DNA from 2 places in the Alcanivorax sp. VBW004 genome. Region 1 is predicted to be linked to the other one. Evidence: predicted binding sites of a transcription regulator. Region 1 holds the regulator's gene; the other holds the start of a gene.
The links. Region 1 encodes PhoB, which activates phosphate uptake and scavenging genes when phosphate is short. Its sites were predicted from a motif close to TGTCATANNNNTGTCANA; they were not measured.
Positions count from the first base shown of each region.

Region 1 (12,773 bases):
GCCATTATGGGTGCGTCCATGGGTGGCATGGGCACCAGTCGAAGCCAGTATCACTTGCGCCAGGTGCTGGTGTTTCTGGACATGCACCCACTGAACAAACCGGAAGTGTTTGTGTCGGCGGCTCATGAAAAATGCGATGAGAACGGTGATTTGGTGGATGAGAAAACCCGGGAGATGGTGGCCAGTCAACTGGTTGCACTGCAGGCGTGGCACCAGCGTTTGTCGTAACGCAGTCAATCTGCAAAAGCGGTGATGCACGACATTATGAATGCAAGCCGGGTATGGCAGTCCATACCCGGCCTGTTTGCTTTTGCTATTCTCTATCAAGAATTCTGAATTGTTTGTCAGATTTTAGGGCCGCGGCCTTTCACCGCATTGGCGACCAAGCTGATGACCAGCAAGACCAGAAAAATAAAGAAAATTACTTTGGCAATGGAGGCCGCGCCGGAGGCGATGCCGCCAAAGCCGAGTACGCCGGCAATAATGGCCACGATAAGAAATGTCAGAGCCCATCCAAGCATAATGGTTACCTCATCCATGGTTGGTGTGTGATTACACTTTCCATTTCACCGTAACGTACTCTGGTTGATGCTGGCCCGGAACGACTCGACTATTTGACCTTCTTTCACATTGTGCTTGTTACAGCTGGGATTGCCGGTCCAGCCATTTATCCACCCGGGGCGGGGAAAACGCCTGAAAATGCTCCAGCAGCGTGGCCGGGTCCGTGTGGACTTGCAAAAGTTGGTGGTGCTCCGTTTTCAGGAAGCCTTCTGCCACGCTGTGTTGCAGGAAATTCTGAAGAGAATCGTAATAATGATTCACGTTTAGCAGTGCGCAGGGTTTTTGGTGAAAGCCCAGCTGGGCCCAGGTAAGAATTTCAAAAATTTCCTCAAGCGTGCCCATGCCGCCAGGCAGGGCAATAAAGCCGTCGGACTGATCCGCCATGGCGGCTTTGCGCTCGTGCATGGAATCGACCACCTGCAGTTCGGTCAGGTGGTCATTGCCGATCTCGCGACGCATCAAGGCTTGCGGAATAATGCCGATTACCTCGCCGCCCTGGCGCATGACTGCGTTGGCAATGGCACCCATCACGCCGACGCTGGCACCGCCATAAACCAGCCCGATGTTGCGGTGCACTAATGCCTCGGCCAGTGCTTCGGCCGCCTGAATGTAGACCGGATTATTGCCGGGGCTGGAACCACAATAGACGCAGATTCTTTTCATCGACATTTCCTAATGCACTGTGCTGTAGGTCCCCAGTTAAAGAGCAAATTTTTACTCGCTGACGGTTGGGGATAGACGCCACTGTGGAGCCACCGCTCCAACAGGACAAGATAAGGTCGGCTTTTCTGTAGGAGCGTCGCTGGCGGCGCGATCATCAACGTCTGGAATCGCGCCGCCAGCGACGCTCCTACGCTATATATCTAAGCTGTCACGGTGGGCGCGCTCAGCCCGCCACCGCTGTAGGCTTGCTTACCAGCCGGTCCGCCGGGAAATGGCAGGTGAAGGTGCTGCCCTTGCTAAGCTCGCTGGTGATTTCCAGGCGGCCGTTATGGCGGATCATCACGTGTTTGACGATGGCCAGCCCCAAACCGGTGCCGCCGGTCTGGGTGACGCGGCTGTTGTCCGGTCGATAAAAACGTTCGGTCAGCCGGGGGATATGGGCCGGGTCGATCCCGATGCCGTCGTCGGTGACGGACAGGTGCGCGCCGTGGGCATCCTGCCACCAGCGGATGTGGATGGTGCCTTCGGCCGGAGTGTATTTCACCGCGTTGGTAATCAGGTTGCCGAAGGCGCTTTCCAGTTCAGCGGGATTGGCGATCAGCCGGGCGTCCAGGGGGACATCCAGTTCAATCCGGTGGTGTTTGTCGCTGCTGATGGCCAGCGCATTGTCTTTCATGCGGTTAAGCATGCCGTGTACCGGTACGGCTTGCCGCACGCTGTCGGCTTCGGTGCCTTCCAGTCGGGCCAGCAGCAACAGGTCGGCGACCAGGGCTTCCATGCGGTTGGACTGGTTGTCCATCTGCACCAGCGCCCGGCGCAGGCGTGCCTGCTCATCGGGGATGGTATCGAGCAGGGTTTCCAGGTAGCCCTTGAGCACGGTGAGCGGGGTTTTCAGCTCATGGCTGACGTTGGCGACGAAGTCTTTGCGCATCTGCTCCAGGTGGTGCAGGCGGGTCACGTCACGGGCGATCAAGAGTTGTTCGCCGACACCAAACTCGGTGACGCGGAACTGGAGGATGCGGTTGTCGTCCACCGGCGAGGGAATTTCCAGCGCTTCGTCAAACTCGCTCTTGGTCAGGTACTCGGTGAAGCGGGGGTGGCGAATCAGGTTGGTGAGCGGTTGCCCCAGATCCTGGCCGGCATTGAACCCCATGGCGCGTTCCGCAGCATGGTTCCAGTATTCCAGGTAACCGTGTTGGTCGATCAGGATGACCACGTCGTCCAGGGCATTCACCGATTGCTGGGCACGATGAATAATGCCCTGCAGGTTTTCCTGGGCGCGGCGTTCCTTCTGGAATAAATGCTCAAGGCGGGTATAAAACTCGCCCCACAGGCCGATGCTGTCCGGGGGTTCGGTGTGATCATCGCGAACCAGCCAGCTGTACAGGGCGAACAGTTGGCGGGTGCTCCAGAAAATATACCCCACCAGCCCTGCCAGCAGCGGCCAGATGTGCCCTACCGCCAGAGCGGCAAGGGCGGCCAGAAAAATCAGGCCGGCAATGCGATTTACTTCCTTGGCCAGGCTGGCTTTCATGCGTCAGTCACCGCGATTCGTTACCGGGTTCGCAGGTTGCCGGGCGAGGGCCCGACAATGGGCCTCCAGTATAAGCAGCTGCGTGGCTGCTGTCTCAGCCGGCTTTTGCGGATTTTACTGAAAAGCGGTAGCCGGTGCCGCGTACGGTCTGGATAAAGCGGTCATAGTCGAACGGCGCCAGGGCTTTACGCAGCCGGCGGATGTGCACGTCGATGGTGCGGTCTTCCACGTACACGTTGGCGCCCCACACCTGGTCCAGCAGTTGGGTACGGGAATAGGCGCGCTCCTGGTGACTCATGAAGAACTCGAGTAACCGGTATTCGGTGGGGCCCATGTCCACGGGGTAATCGTCCGCGCTGATGCGGTGGCTGACCGGGTCCAGACACAACCCTTCCACTTCAATGGCCTTTTCCGCTGCCACACTGGACGCGCGACGCAGCACCGCCTTGATGCGAGAGATAAGTTCGCGGGTGGAGAAGGGCTTGGTGATGTAATCATCGGCCCCCACGTCCAGCCCCTGAATCTTGTTATCTTCCTCGCTTTTTGCGGTGAGCATGATGATTGGCACCTCGTTGGTGGTTTCATCACGCTTCAGGCGGCGAGCCAGTTCGATGCCGGTGACGGATGGCAGCATCCAGTCCAGAAGCACCAGATCCGGGCGTTCATCCACGATGATTTCATGGCCGCGCTGGGCGTTTTCTGCTTCCAGCACATCGAAATCAGCCAGCTCAAGGGCGACGGCAACCATCTCACGGATGGCGGGCTCGTCATCAACAATCAAAATGCGGTTACGGGACATGGCTTACCTTCCTTGCCTGTCATGGGCGCGCATGCGCTACCCGGAATGTTGCCCTATTAGATTGCCTTTTTATGACATCCGTATGACAGATAGAGGCGCAGCATGCAACAAGCAACATGCGCCAACGCGGATCTGGGTTTGTACGAAAGGGCAGAAACGTGGCGGGCCGCGAGCCATGGAAGGCGGTTTCTACGGTGTCCGGCATGGCTCGGCCGAAGGCCGCAGATGAAACGCCTCGGCGCGAAGTGATGCGGTTTCCCGTTCCCTGCAGGGGTAATTCGTGTTGTTGCGTGGTGCGTGCAGTGTGTTGCGTCTCTTAAAAATACTGAAAATACAGGCCGATAAACACGCAGGCCCCGGCCCAGTGGTTGTTCAGGAAGGCGTGGAAGCTGGGCCAGCGTTCGCGGTAGCGGATCAGGCTGTGCTGGTAGGCAAAGCTCAGGGCCATGCCGACCAGCCCGGCGTACCAGGGCCAGCTGAAGTCCAGCCGCTGACCGACCATGATCAGTGCCAGCAGGGTGAGGGCCTGCAGCAGGCCGATCATCAAACGGTCCGCATCGCCGAACAGGATGGCGGTGCTCTTGATGCCCAGCTTCAGGTCGTCTTCACGGTCGCACATGGCGTACTCGGTGTCGTAGGCCACGGTCCACAGCACATTGGCCACGTACAGCAGCCAGGCGATTTCCGGCACCTCGCCGGTTTCAGCGGCAAAGGCCATGGGGATCGCCCAGCTAAAGGCCGCGCCCAGGAACAGCTGGGGCATAAAGGTGAAGCGCTTGGTGAAGGGGTACAGCACGGCGAGGCCCAGCCCGCCGAAGGAGAGCCAGAACGTCAATTCGTTGAGAAACAGCACCAGTCCAAAGGCCAGCAGCCCGAGTCCACAGAACAGCGCCAGCGCCTGCTTGGCGCTCAGTGCGCCGGTGGCCAGCGGGCGCCCCTGGGTGCGTTCCACATCGCCATCGAAATCCCGGTCGGCAAAATCGTTAATCACGCAGCCCGCCGCCCGCATGATCACCACACCCAGGAAGAACACCACAATCACGGTCAGGCTGGGGGTGCCGGCCCCGGCAATCCACACCGCCCACAGGGTGGGCCAGAGCAACAACAGCGTGCCGATGGGGCGATCCAGGCGCATCAGTTGAATATAGGGCCACAGGGCGGGGTAACGTTGTTCAACAAAGGCAAACATGGGACATCCGATTGTCAGGGCAGGGGGTAAGTTTCAAGTTGAAAGTGGAAAGTTTCAAGGCGCGAATCGCGGTTGTTGCCAACCGTTTTGCAGTCACGCACCGGTGCCTGGTATCCCCCTCCTGTAGGAGCACCACTTGAGGTGCGAACCGCGTGTGAACGCGGCATCGGCCGAAGGCCGATCAGGAATGTCAGGGCTCGACAGCTCTTTCGGGAAAGGGATGGGAGCGGTTGCGACGCCATTTCCTCGCTGGCGCTCGGTTCGCACCTCAAGTGGTGCTCCTACAGGGGGATTTTAGACGTGCAGTTGCCTGGAGTTTGCGCCTTGCAGCCCCTCTGCCTCCACCTTCTCCCACAGCGCCGGCAGAAAATACTCCGCCACCAGCAGGGGCGCGCCACGTTTGATAAAGCGCGACTGCCGGCCCCAGCACACCGGGTGGTTCTGGCCCGGTGAGGCCAGCCGTGCCCACACCTGATCCCGCTGGCATACCGGGCGGTTATATAACTCCAGGCCCAGGGAGCGGCTGCCCATGTGGCCGAGGGAACGGTTGGCGCCGGCCAGGCTGGTCAGTGGCAGCACGCTGCGGGCCGCCACCACCGGAGTACCGTCCAGATGCAGGGTGACTTCGCGGATCAGGGCGGCGCGGCGCACAGGCAGCGCCAGCAGCTGCCGTTCGTCGGCCCGCGGAAAGGCGATGGCATGCAGGCCGGGCACCACACTGAAGTGGCCGTGACGCTTGAGGCGCCGGGTCAGGGAGTCCGGGTCGGCCATCCAGTCACGAATAACCGGGGGCAGCACCAGCTGTTCCAGCGGGCGCCAAAGGCTGTCAGGATGCAGGGCGGCAGGCAGCATGGCTCTCTCAGGATATCGCGTACTTTCGCGGGCGGCAGGACTATGGCCCATGTCCTGCGACAGAGCAAGCGGTCGCCAAATGCCCCGGGGGGCAAGAGAAATGGCGCCCTCGCGTCCTAATATGACAGTGCCCGCTGTCATTGATTTTTGCGCCGCACGCCGATAGGTTAACGCCCCCCGAGATACACCCTGTATGTAGCGTAGTGAGCAAGTGCTCACTTTTACCGATGAGGTTCACGATGAAGAAGTGGGAATGTGTAGTGTGCGGTTTCATCTATGACGAAGCCGAAGGTCTGCCCGACGAGGGTATCGAACCGGGTACCGCCTGGGACGACGTGCCGGAAGATTGGGTCTGTCCCGATTGCGGCGTGGGCAAGGAAGACTTCGAGATGGTGGAAATCTAGGCCACTGCGTCAGTCACATCGCCCGTCCATTAATCGTTAAGGATTGCTCATGCACCCTATTGTCATCATCGGTACCGGCCTGGCCGGCTTCAACACCGTCAAGGAATTCCGCAAGCTGGACAAGGAAACGCCTATCGTCATGCTCACCGCTGACGACGGCCGCAACTACTCCAAGCCCATGCTGTCTGCCGGTTTCACCAAGGAAAAAACCGCCGATGACCTGTGCATGGCCACCCCGGAAAAAGTGGCCGAGCAATTCAATGTAGACGTGCGCGCCGGCGTGCATGTGGCCGGCATTGATGCCGCCAACAAGCGCGTGCTGCTGCCTGATGACCACCTGGACTACAGCAAGCTGGTACTGGCACTGGGCGCCGACACCTGGACCCCGCCGCTGGAAGGCGACGCGGTGGGTGAGGTGTTCTCGGTCAATGATTTGATGGACTACGGCAAATTCCGCGCGGCGGTGGACGGCAAGAAAACCGTGACCATCCTCGGTGGCGGCCTGATCGGCTGTGAATTCGCCAATGACCTGTCCAACGGTGGTTTCCAGGTATCCCTGGTCGAGCCCATGGGCCGTTGCCTGCCGCTGTTGTTGCCGGAGCAGGCTTCCGAAGCCGTGGGCCGTGGCCTGGCGGATCTGGGGGTGCAGTTCCATTTTGGCCCGCTGGCCAAGGCGGTACATCACGGCGACAACGGCCAACTGGTCACCGAGCTGTCCGACGGCAGCAAACTGGAATCCGACGTGGTGCTTTCGGCCATTGGCCTGCGCCCGCGTATCAGCATGGCCAAGGAAGCCGGCCTGGACACCAATCGCGGCATCCTGACCGACAAGACCCTGCGTACCAGTGCGGACGACATTTATGCGCTGGGTGACTGCGCGGAAGTGCAGGGCCATGTGCTGCCCTACGTCCTGCCGCTGATGGCCTCTGCCCGTGCCCTGGCGAAAACCCTGGCCGGCGATACCACCGAAGTCAGCTACGGCGTGATGCCGGTGACCATCAAGACCCCGGCGTGCCCGGTGGTGGTCTGCCCTGCTGCGGAAGGCAGCGAAGGCGACTGGGAAGTGCAAGCGGATGGCAATACCGTGCAGGCACTGTTCCGCGGCAAGGACGGCAGCCTGCTGGGTTATGCCCTTACCGGTGAAGCGGTGAAAGAGAAAATGAAACTCAACAAGGAACTGCCGGCAGTCATGCCGTAGGGACGCAACACGCTTCACGCATCACACCGGTGGTGCGTGTAGCATGTGGCGTGTTGCTGATTTGATTAAGGACGGTCCATGAAATTTTCACTGGTATTGCTGGTGCTTGGTTGGCGGCTGCGCTGGCTGGCGTCGCGAAACGCTGGCTTCCAAAAGCAACTGGAGAACCGCAATGTGGTGATGCAGTGGCGGACGTTTGCGGGCAAGCCGGCGCGCAGCTTTCACTTTATGCCCGGCAAGGTGGTATCCAAGGCCGGCATTCACAGTGAGCCTACGGTAACCCTGAACTTCAAGGATGCTGGTTACGCGTTCCGCACCCTGCAGGTGGCGGGCAAGAACCAGATGGCCTTTATGGAAGGCATGCAGGCCGGTGATATCAAGATCGAAGGCGACCCGGGCCAGCTTATGTGGTTCATGACCTTGATGAAATTCATCATGCCCGGCGGCAAGAAATAACCATGAAGCATCTGTTGTCTGGCCTTGCGTTGCTGGCGGTGGCTGCTGTGGCCCAGGCAGGGGACGTGCTTTCCCTGCCACCGCTGGATACCTATGGTTTTGTCTCCGGTCGGGCTGCGACCGAGGCGGATGTCAGTGCGGGCGATGCGGTGTTCCTGTTCAAGGAAGACGGTTTGATTATTGGCCAGCCACTGGATATTCAGGTCCCCCAGTATGCGGTATTCCGCGGCAGCAACGAGGCTGCCTCGGGCTACGTGATCATAGTCCAGGCCGAGCAGGCCGCCGGCATCCCGGTTGTGGCCGCCCGGTTCTTCAGTGATGGCAAGGTGGTAACCGGTACACCGGAAGAATTCACTCTCCTGGGTGACATGGGACAGCCGCTGGAACAGTAGTGCCGAAGGTGGCTGAACGGGCTATCTTTTTCGGTGTGGAGATTCGATCCACGCAAGCTTTTCCTCCCCCTGATATAGCATCAGCCCCGTAGTCGGGTTTACCCAAGGGCACAGAGAGCCTGAAAGGCGTAACCCGACAATCCTTTCTCCCTTCATCGGGCGCGCGTCAGGCCTTGGCCTGAACCGGGAACCCCAGTAGTCTGTAAGCGCTTTCCAATCCATTCGCCTCAAGGACTGTGTATGTTGATGGCTCAACGTGTTTTTGCGTTCTGTGCGGTACTGCTGCTGGCGGCCTGCGCCACCACCACCGAAACCAATTCCACCTGGCAAACCAAAACCGGCGAAGCACGGCCGAGCTTTGCCCACCTTTATGTGCTGGTGCTGTCAGAAAATGCAGTGGCCTCTGCGGCGGTGGAACAGCAAGTGAAGAAGAGCCTCGCCAAGCGCAAGGTGGACGCCACGCTGGCCAGCGCCACCCTGCCCGCAGCCAACCAGCAGGCGGCGGATTTCCGCAGCAAGGTGGAGCAGGCAGTAAAAGAGAGCGGCTCCGATGGCGTCATGGTGATCACCCTGCTGAAAAGCCAGGAGCGTGACGAATACATGCCGCCCACGGTGGACTACCTGCCCATGGCGTCGGCGCCCATGTACCTGGGTTACGGCCCCTATGTGGGTTACAGCTACAGCGCGGTATACCAGCCCGGCTACTACCAGAATGCCACTGACTACTACCTGCAGACCCAGCTTTATAACGCCGAGACGGAAAAGCCGGTGTGGCAGGCCCAGTCCCGCAGCATGAACCCCTATAACCTGAAAAGCGGTGCGGAAGGCTATGCCAAAAGCGTGGTAGGCAAGCTTGACCGTGATGGTGCCCTGAAGCGTTAGGGTATCGCGTTAACCGGTATGCCCGGGTGCTGTGGTGCGACGCCACAGCACCCACCCCATCAAGATGCCCCGCCCGGCCATAAAGCCGTTCATGGTCAGCCACAGGCCATGGTTATCCCAGCCCCGTGTCAGTGCCCATAGCGCAAAGAACAGCCCCATTGCGACCAACATGGTGTTGCGCATGGCGGCTCCCCAGGTGGCGCCCACGAAAATGCCATCCAGCCAGAAACCGGCACTGGCGGTGAGTGGCAATAGCAGCATCCAGGGGAGATAGGCCACCGCCGTATCGCGGATCGATGGCAGGTCGGTGAGCAAGTGAATCAACGGCACGCCTCCCAGAGCAAAAACCAGCATCGCCAACGCCGCGCAGCCCACGGTCCAGCGGCCGGTGGCGCGCACCGCGGCCTGGAAAGCTGCGCGATCGCGTTGCCCGTGGGCCTCGCCGACCAGTGCCTCGGCGGCATTGGCAAAGCCATCCAGCAGGTTGCTGAGCAACAGCAAGAAAGTAATCAATACCGCATTGGCCGCCAGCGTCGCATCGCCGAGTCGGGCCCCTTGGGCGGTGAAGAAAAAGAAGCAGGTGAGCAGCGCCAGGCTGCGGATAAAGATATCCCGATTCACCGCCATCAACGCCAGAATCGCCGACGGCTGCCACAGGGTTTCCCGGTTGGCAGGTGGGCGCAGGGCGGCGCGTAGCCAGAAAAGTCCGCCGGCCAGGCCCACATATTCCGCACAGGCGCTGGCGATGGCCACGCCGCGCACATCCAGGTGCCAGACCTGCACCAGCAGCACATCGAGTAACGCGTTGGTGCTGTGCATCAGCACGGTCATTTTCAGGGGAACGCGGGTGTTATGGGTGCCGATGGCGAAGCCGATCAGGGCGAAGTTGGCCAGCGCGGCGGGGGCGCCAAGAATGCGGATATTGATGTAATCCTGCGCCAGGTGTTGCACCGCGTCACTGCCACCCAGTAACCACAGGCCGGTATCACGCAGCAGCGGCGACATGAGAATCAACCCGAGCCCGAGCAACGCGGACAGCAACAAGCCACGCAGTAACACCACGCGGGTGTCCCGTTCCCCGCCCCGCGCCTGCGAGGCAAACCCGGTGGTGCCCATGCGCAGGAAATTGAACGAGAAATACAGGAACATGAAAAAGTTGCTGCCCAGCGCCACGGCGGCCAGATAGCGGGGATGCTCCAGGTGCCCCACCACTGCCGTATCCACCAGCCCCAGCAGCGGCGCGGTCAGGTTCGACAGCAACAACGGCCAGGCCAGCATCCAGATGCGTTGGTTAAGGGTCAGATTCATTCAAACTCCGGAAAACCCTTTTACGAAGCCGCTGTAGGAGCTCCCTTCCAGGGGGCGAACCGTGCGCAACTCGGCATCGACCGAAGGGCGATCAGGCATGTCTGATCGCGACAGGTTCAGAGAGAAACCGTCAGACGGGTTTGCGCAGCAACGTCAGCACAAACAAACTGCTGGCGGCCACCACGATAGACGGCCCCACCGGGGTATTGGCGAACCAGCTCACCGCCAGCCCGGCCAGCACCGACGCGGTGCCCAGCACGCTGGCCACGGCAGCCATCTGCGCCGGGGTGTGGGTCAGCCGGCGGGCGCTGGCAGCAGGAATCACCAGCAGCGAGGTAATCAGCAGCACGCCCACGGTACGGATGGCGCCGGCAATCAGCAGGGCCAGCAACAGCATCAGCAATAACCGGGTGCGTTGCACCGCGATGCCTTCCACCTGGGCCAGCTCTTCGTTGACGGTAATGCTGAGCAGCGCCCGCCATTGCCACAGCATCAGTAGCAAGATGACGATGGCGCCCACCCACAGGCCGATCACATCCTGCCAACCCACGGCCAGCAGGTCCCCGAACAGATAGGCGAACAGGTCCACCTGAATACCGGTTTGCAGGCTGATGGCAATTACCCCCAGCGCCAGGGTGGTGTGGGCGACAATGCCGAGCAGGGTGTCGCCGGCCAGCTGCCGTTGCCGTTGCAGGCCACTGAGTGCAGCGGCAAGCCCCAGGCAGACGGCCACCACCGCCACGTACAGGCTGATATCCAGGGCCAGCCCCAACGCCGCGCCCAGCAACGCGCCGTGGGCCAGAGTGTCGCCGAAAAAGGCCATGCGTCGCCACACCACAAAGGCGCCCATGGGGCCGGATACCAGGGCCACGGCGAGCCCGGCCAGCAGCGGGGGCAATAACAGTTCAATCATGGTTGCAGGGCCCGTCGTGGTCGTGGTGATGCGTGTGGCTGTGCTCGTGGGAATGGGTGGCGTTGCCGTGCAGGTCATGGTCGTGATCATGATCGTGGGTATACAGCGCCAGGTTCGGGGTGCCGGCGCCGGGGCCGAACAGCTCATGGTAGGCCGGGTCCCGGCTTACCGATTCCGGGCTGCCGGAGCAGCACACGTGGCGCTGCAGGCAGATCACCTCGTCGGTGGCGGCCATGACCAGGTGCAGGTCGTGGGAGATCAGCAGAATGGCGCAGCCGAGTTCGTCGCGCACGGTCTTGAGCAGGCCATAGAGGGCATTTTGCCCGGCCACGTCCACGCCCTGGGCGGGTTCGTCCAGTACCAGCAGGTCTGGTTTGCGCAACAAGGCCCGGGCCAGTAGTACCCGCTGCATCTCGCCGCCGGACAACTGCTGCACACCGCGCCGGCGCAGATGTGCCACCCCGGCCCGCTCCAGCGCGGCCCGCCGGGAGGCCGTGGGCCCCGGTGCGGCCAGCCACAAAAAACGATCCACGGTGAGCGGCAGGCTGTCGTCAATCTTGATGTGCTGGGGCATGTAGCCCACCCGCAGGCCCTTGCGGCGGCTGACGGTGCCGCCGCTGCCGTTGCCGTTATCCGGTTGCACCAGCCCCAGCACCAGTCGCGCGAGGGTGCTCTTGCCGGCCCCGTTGGGACCGATCAGGGTGGTAATGCGGCCGGGGGCCAGGGTCAGGCTGACGTCAGACAGCACGGCATTGCCGCCGAGGGTGACGGACACCGACTGCACCGTGACAAGAGGTTCTGACATAAGAAAGGGCCCGAAGTACAAAGGCGCAATGATATACTGCCGCTCTTTCGCCTGCACTGAAGGCGGAGAGCGAGTTGAAAGTTCAAGGTTTAAAGTTCAAAAGCGCGGGTTATGCCCGGAGCCACACGGCAGCCGCTTCAGCCGCGCCGCACGGCCCTAACGATCCGCTCTTGGGGGAAGGAAATCGCGACCACGAAGGTTTGATGGTTGGCACCGCTGCCATCCCGCGTTTTTAAACTTTGAACTTTCAACTTGCTCCTTCCTGTCTGGCCGTACATGAGGAACCCCATGCGTCGTCTCTGGTTAACAACTCTGCTGTTGCTTTGCTCTCCCGCCTGGAGTCAGACGGTGGTGGCCAGTGTGGAGCCGCTGGCCAAGGTGCTGCGCAGCCTTTATGACGATAGCGTCACGGTAACGACCCTGCTGCAGGCCAACCAGAATCCGCATCAGCTGGCGCTCTCCCCAAGGCAGGCGCTGGCGGTTCAGCAGGCGGATCTGATGGTGTGGCTGGGGGCCGGGGTGGAGGCGCCGCTGGCACCGCTGGTGGCCCGTCGCCAGGGGCCATCGGTGGCCCTGTTGGGACTGGAGGGGGTGCACCGGCGCACTGGCGGGCACGACCATCACGACGACCATGATCATGATCCGCGCACCAGCCATGACGCTACCACCGACCCACACCTGTGGTTGTCCGTGGACAATATGGCGCTACTGGCGGGCGCGGTGGGCCAACGTTTTCCGGCGGGGTTGCGGCCGGGCCAGCCGCAGCAGTGGCAGCAGGCGGCCGCGGATCAGTTGCAGGCGGAGCGCGAGCGGTTGA
Region 1 covers NZ_WNHC01000001.1:290,531-303,303, forward strand. Annotated here, with positions in the region: gene F1529_RS01365 (NADPH-dependent FMN reductase) at 1-228, shown strand, start outside; gene F1529_RS01370 (DUF1328 domain-containing protein) at 345-521, opposite strand; gene F1529_RS01375 (TIGR00730 family Rossman fold protein) at 640-1,224, opposite strand; gene phoR (phosphate regulon sensor histidine kinase PhoR) at 1,448-2,758, opposite strand; gene phoB (phosphate regulon transcriptional regulator PhoB) at 2,853-3,557, opposite strand; gene ubiA (4-hydroxybenzoate octaprenyltransferase) at 3,874-4,746, opposite strand; gene F1529_RS01395 (chorismate lyase) at 5,041-5,598, opposite strand; gene rd (rubredoxin) at 5,838-6,002, shown strand; gene F1529_RS01405 (NAD(P)/FAD-dependent oxidoreductase) at 6,052-7,200, shown strand; gene F1529_RS01410 (hypothetical protein) at 7,279-7,656, shown strand; gene F1529_RS01415 (hypothetical protein) at 7,659-8,048, shown strand; gene F1529_RS01420 (hypothetical protein) at 8,295-8,930, shown strand; gene F1529_RS01425 (MATE family efflux transporter) at 8,940-10,238, opposite strand; gene znuB (zinc ABC transporter permease subunit ZnuB) at 10,369-11,151, opposite strand; gene znuC (zinc ABC transporter ATP-binding protein ZnuC) at 11,144-11,956, opposite strand; gene F1529_RS01440 (metal ABC transporter solute-binding protein, Zn/Mn family) at 12,245-12,773, shown strand, end outside.

Region 2 (5,461 bases), 2.2 Mb from region 1:
CCTGGGCGATCATCGATTCGCAGATGGTAGCGGCGGTTTCGCTGCCCTGAAACAGGGTGCGGTTCACCCAGTTGAGAAAGCCGCCAGCCAATCGCGCCAGCCGCTTCCCCCAATACAACTCCACCAGACGGTTGTAATCTGTCTGGAAGGTAACGCACACCGGAATCCCCCATTTCTTGGCGATCCAGTAGCCGATCATGGAGAAAATACCGGGCCCCGGAATGACGATCACATCCGGTTTCATTTCCCAGACCAGCGCGCTGAGCTCGCGCACTTTTGGAAAAAACAGCCGCTGGGTGGGGTCGCCGGGAATCGGGATGGATGCGCCTTGGCAGGGATGAGGATCCTGCATGCAGGGCTGCACCAGTTCCACTTGCGCCACCTGATCTTTCAGATGCGAGGCCAGGTCCTGGAAGTAGGCGCCGACGCCATTCCGCCCCTTGATCGCATCCACCACAAACAGTATGCGTAGCTCTTTGGTATCCATGGCCGGCAGTATCCCGACCGCTCATGTCGATAATGTGACAGGGTGGTCACGCCATGACGGTGTAATTGCGACAATATGTAACGAACCCCGAACTCGCCGTAAGAGCGTCGCTGGCCGCGCGATTCCGTGACATCTACAACGACGCTGTAGGAGCGCCGCTTGAGGCGCGAATCTGCTTGCCTCATCAGCTGCGAGTCACGAGAAGCGTGTAACGAAAATCGAAACCCGCGAATGGATTTTTGCTTTTCGAAACTCGCTTCTAGCAACTCGAAACTATTTTGGTTCGCGCCTCAAGCGGCGCTCCTACAGCGGTTTTTCATCAGTGTTGGGGAGCGGGTATCCAAAACGTTCATAGACCCAGCCGAAGACATCAACCAGCTCATGGGGACTGATGCCCAGTTCGTCCGAGCTGTAATGATGGCCGCTACGGTACTGTTTGGCCTTGCGATCCTGCTCCTGCAGACGCTCACAAAATTGCGTGTCGGGCTGCCAGCCAAACCGCTGGTAAAAACCCAGTACGGTCTCGCCAGGAGCAGATGCCAGGGTTTCCATCACCGACAGCGCCTGGCGCTGTTCCGGCATCTGCTCTACCACCTCCAGCAGGTGTCGATAGTAGTATTCCAGCATTGCCAGAAACCCTTCACGCCAGTAGCCGGTGGTGTCGCGACCATCGAACAGGCGCGCTCCTATAAGGATGGAATTCACCTGCGATGGCACCGCTGCAGAGGGGCTGCGCAGGCAGCCGATAAATCGGGCATCCGGAAAGGCGTCGGCCAGGGTTTCCATCCACGGGGTAAACGACGGGTTCTTCGATAGCAGGATTTTTTCCGGGCCGTGGAAGTAAAGGTGGCGCTGAATAAAACGACGGTAAGCGCGCATCAATCGCTGCTTTTCTTCCGGGCGGCCATCGCGATCCAGAAACGTCAGCTGCCACAGGGCAGGAACAGGCACAGCGAGCACCAGCAGAAAGCAGCCCCACACCGGGATCAGTCCCAGATAATCCTCTTCCGGATCCAGCAGCCCGGTCTTGTGCACCCCGTCCAGCCCACCCAACAAACGCCTTTCCGCCCAAAACAGAAGCCGCGCACCCGGGCGGCCGATCACTTTGTCCAAGCGAGCAACACCGGTCCAGAAATAGCGCTGGGTAATCGAGGGGGCAAACAACAGCTCCCATAGGGCCGTGGTGGTAAAGCGTTCATCCATGGCCAGCAGGCGATGCAGGAAGGTGGTACCGCTGCGGGGCACGCCTACCACAAAAAGCGGCTCACGCACCTGGACGCGACGAAAATCAGAAAACAGCAGATAATCCAGCCCCAGGCCGATGCCATTAATACCCTGCACCAGCAGGAATACCGGCCAGAACAGCAGCATTACCAGCAGCCGCTGCAACGATAATCCGCGCAGTTGGCCCTGGTAACCGGGGAACCAGCTGGCGGCAAACAGTGCGGTATAACGTTTCAACAGCGTTGGCATGATCAGGCTCGAAGGGAAGAAACGTTGAAACAATAAAACAGTTTCAAGTCACAAAAATGACAACACTGCCTCTTGTGTCCTGGTCACAGCGCTGTCATCTTTCTCGCAAAGAATTGCGCTATGACACTGCCAATGACCGACCTGACGAACCCTTCTGCCTACCCTGCTCTGGTAGGCCACCGTGGCGCCCGCGGCGAAGCGCCGGAGAACACGCTGGCCAGCTTTCAAGTGGCAATAGAAGCCGGTGTAACGGAAATGGAACTGGACGTGCGGCTATCTTCCGATGGCCAATTGATCGTGCTGCACGACAGCGACGTCACCCGCACCACCGGTGTCCGTGGCAATGTGCGCCAGTACACCCGCGCCCAGCTCGGCGTCATGGACGCCCGCCGCAACACCCCCGGCTGGCACAGCCCCACCGGCATTCCATCACTGCAGGAAGTGGTTGAACTCTGCGGCCCGGATATGCGTTTTCAGTTCGAGGTGAAAGGGGCAGACCGTACCGTCCTCCACCAGCTGGCTCATCACTTGACGCACATGATCCATGATCAGCAGCTGCAATCACGGGTGGTGATCACGTCCAGCCACACCGGCTTTCTACGCATGATCGGCACCATGGCCCCGGATATCGAACGGGGTTACGTGTGCCAGCATCGTTACCTGCAACCCACTCGCCGCGCCAAAGGGCTGGGCTGCAGCTGGGTGATCGCACATTACTCGCTGGTAGGCCCGGCGTTGATGCGCCGGGCCAAACGGCGAGGCTTGAAAGTGTCCGTGTGGACGGTGAACGACCTGACCGAAGCCGAACGGCTGGCCAAACTGAAAGTCCACAGCATCATCACTGACTTCCCCACCAGCTTTGTCAGCCACTTCCGCCGCAAACACCGTTACGGCTCTTCGGAAGCCGCCTCCATTAACGGCTGATCGTTAAGAAACGCCATGATCTCCTCTTTACGGGCCATGGCGTCCTTGCGCCCCATCTCGATCAAGGCATTGGTGAAGCCGGGCTCAAACAGCAGATAACTTATGGCACTGGCCCCGGGGGAACGGGTCGCCCCGGAACTGCGCAGGAAGAATCGCAAGGTCCGGGGCAGTTCACGAATATGCTCCGCCGCAATTTCATCAATGGGCCGCGAGGGGTAGATTTTCAGCACATCCACTTCTCGCAGTTTGATACCGTGCTTTCTGCGAGTGCGCTCGCCCAAAGCAGACAGGGTGTGATTGATTCGTTCAAGCCGCTCCACGTCCCCTTCCAGCGTATCCACGAATACACTGTTCAAAACATGCCCCAACACCTGTGCCATGGAAGGATAACCACTGAGCCGACGCTGATGCCCGGCACTGACATTGCCGGAGACACCGATCACCAGTAAGCGCGTGGCGCCCAGATGCAGGGCCGGGCTCAACGGTGCCAGCTGACGCAGTGCCCCATCGCCGTAGTAGGCACCATCCACATTGCTGGCGGGGAACAGGATAGGAATCGCCGCGGACCCCAATAAATGCTCCACGCCAATGCGCGAACGCTTGCCCTTGCGGCGCGCCCGGATCCATTCGGGCAGTTCATCTGCGCCCTGAAAAAAGCTCACCGACTCGCCACTGGCATAGGCAGAGGCCGTAATCGCCAATGCCCGCAGGTGCCCCTGATCCAGACTCTCCTGGATACGGCGAAAATTAATCACCAGCGACAGCAACCGCTGCAGTGGCGTGTTATCAAGAAGGGAGCTGCGCTCCGGGGTTTTGCCCGTGGCCACGCCGGAGAAAAACCAGCGCATCACACCACGCAGGCAGGCGTACAGGTCCGTACGGTAGACCTGTTCAGCGGTAATGTTCGACCAAACCCGTTCCAGCCCTCGCACCGCAGCGCGGTAGTTGCCCGCATTGGCTGACAGCGCCGCCGCATTGATCGCCCCCGCCGAGGTGCCGCAGATGATCGGAAACGGGTTGGGAGCACCGCGCGGCACCATCTCCGCAATCGCCGCCAGGACACCGACCTGGTAGGCGCCACGCGCCCCGCCGCCGGACAATATCAATCCTCTCACCGGATCCTGCTTGTGCATCGATACCCTCCCTGTTGGTTGTAGTCAGTATGCCGCGCTGACCGCCAGGCCACCACCGCCCGGCGCATGAATAATGCTGGCGGGACAATGCGCGCTGCCTTATTCTGAACGCTCTCAAGGACACAGGATTATGTGCGCTTTCTCCCTCCGCCCTGCTCTTCCCGACGATCTGGATGCACTCACCGCGCTGGAACAGCGTTGCTTTTCATCCGATCGCCTGTCCCGTCGCAGTTTTCGTAAATGGCTTAAACGCCAGCACGCCGGCTTGATCGTTGCCCTGGATGAACAACAGCAACTGGCTGGCTATGCGCTGGTGTTGTTGCAGCCCGGTACGCGCCTTGCCCGGCTTTACTCCATTGCAGTCGATCCTCAACAACGGGGCAAAAAACTCGGCGAGCGTTTACTGGACGCCGCCGAAGACTATGCGCACCAGCAGCGGCGTCTGTTCCTGCGCCTGGAAGTGCGCAGGGATAACGCCGCGGCCATCGCGCTGTATGAACGCCTGGGCTACCGCCTGTTTGCCCAGACGGCGGACTATTACGAGGATCACGAAGACGCCCTGCGTTACCAGAAACGGCTGCACTATCAGCCCGGCAACCCGCCCGCCAATCAACGCGGCAACCCTGCTCCTCAACACTTGCCCTGGGTCCAGCAGACCACCCCGTTCACCTGTGGCCCCGCCTGCCTGCTGATGGCCCTGGCCGCGCTGAAACAGCAAACGCCCACGACCACAGAAGAACTGTTGCTGTGGCGCGAAGCCACCACCATTTTCATGACCGCAGGCCATGGCGGCTGCCATCCGCTGGGGCTGGCACTGGCCGCCCGGCAACGAGGCCTCAACGCCCGCGTCTGGTGTAACCAGACCGGCCCCCTGTTTGTGGATTCAGTGCGTGGTAGTGATAAAAAAACGGTAATTACCACTGTGCACGATCACTTTGTCAGTGAATGTGCGCAGCAAGGAATCCCTGTCCACTACGAAGATTTTGGCGCCAATGAGGTGGACAAGGCCATTACCGCCGGCAGTATCGTACTGGTGCTGATCAGCACCTGGCGGCTGGATGGCCGCAAGGCTCCACACTGGGTCGCCATCAGCGGCAGCGACGAAGAATGCTTCTACATTCATGACCCGGACCCCGGTGAAGATCAGGTACCTATGGACTGCCAGCATGTGCCCATCACACGGGAAAAGTTTGATCAGATGCGACAATACGGGCAGGCAAAGCTGCGCACGGCGGTGATATTGAGCCGCCCCTGAATAACGCCTTGCGAGCATCACAAGAAAACCGTTTCGAGAACCGAGTTTCGAGTCGCGAAAACCTGACACTTCCGCTCTTTGAGATTTTGCTTTTCGAAACTCGCGACTGCTGTTATCCCGCCGCCAGCGACGCGCCTACGGGTCGTTCAGGCACAAAAAAGCCCGCACGGGGCGGGCTTCTTGTGGCCG
Region 2 covers NZ_WNHC01000001.1:2,459,439-2,464,899, reverse strand. Annotated here, with positions in the region: gene F1529_RS11200 (glycosyltransferase) at 1-487, opposite strand, end outside; gene F1529_RS11195 (sulfotransferase) at 791-1,960, opposite strand; gene F1529_RS11190 (glycerophosphodiester phosphodiesterase) at 2,081-2,884, shown strand; gene F1529_RS11185 (patatin-like phospholipase family protein) at 2,848-4,017, opposite strand; gene F1529_RS11180 (GNAT family N-acetyltransferase/peptidase C39 family protein) at 4,148-5,272, shown strand.
Region 2: F1529_RS11190 (glycerophosphodiester phosphodiesterase) is a predicted target of PhoB. The motif match lies at 2,042-2,059, and genes of this name have one in related genera.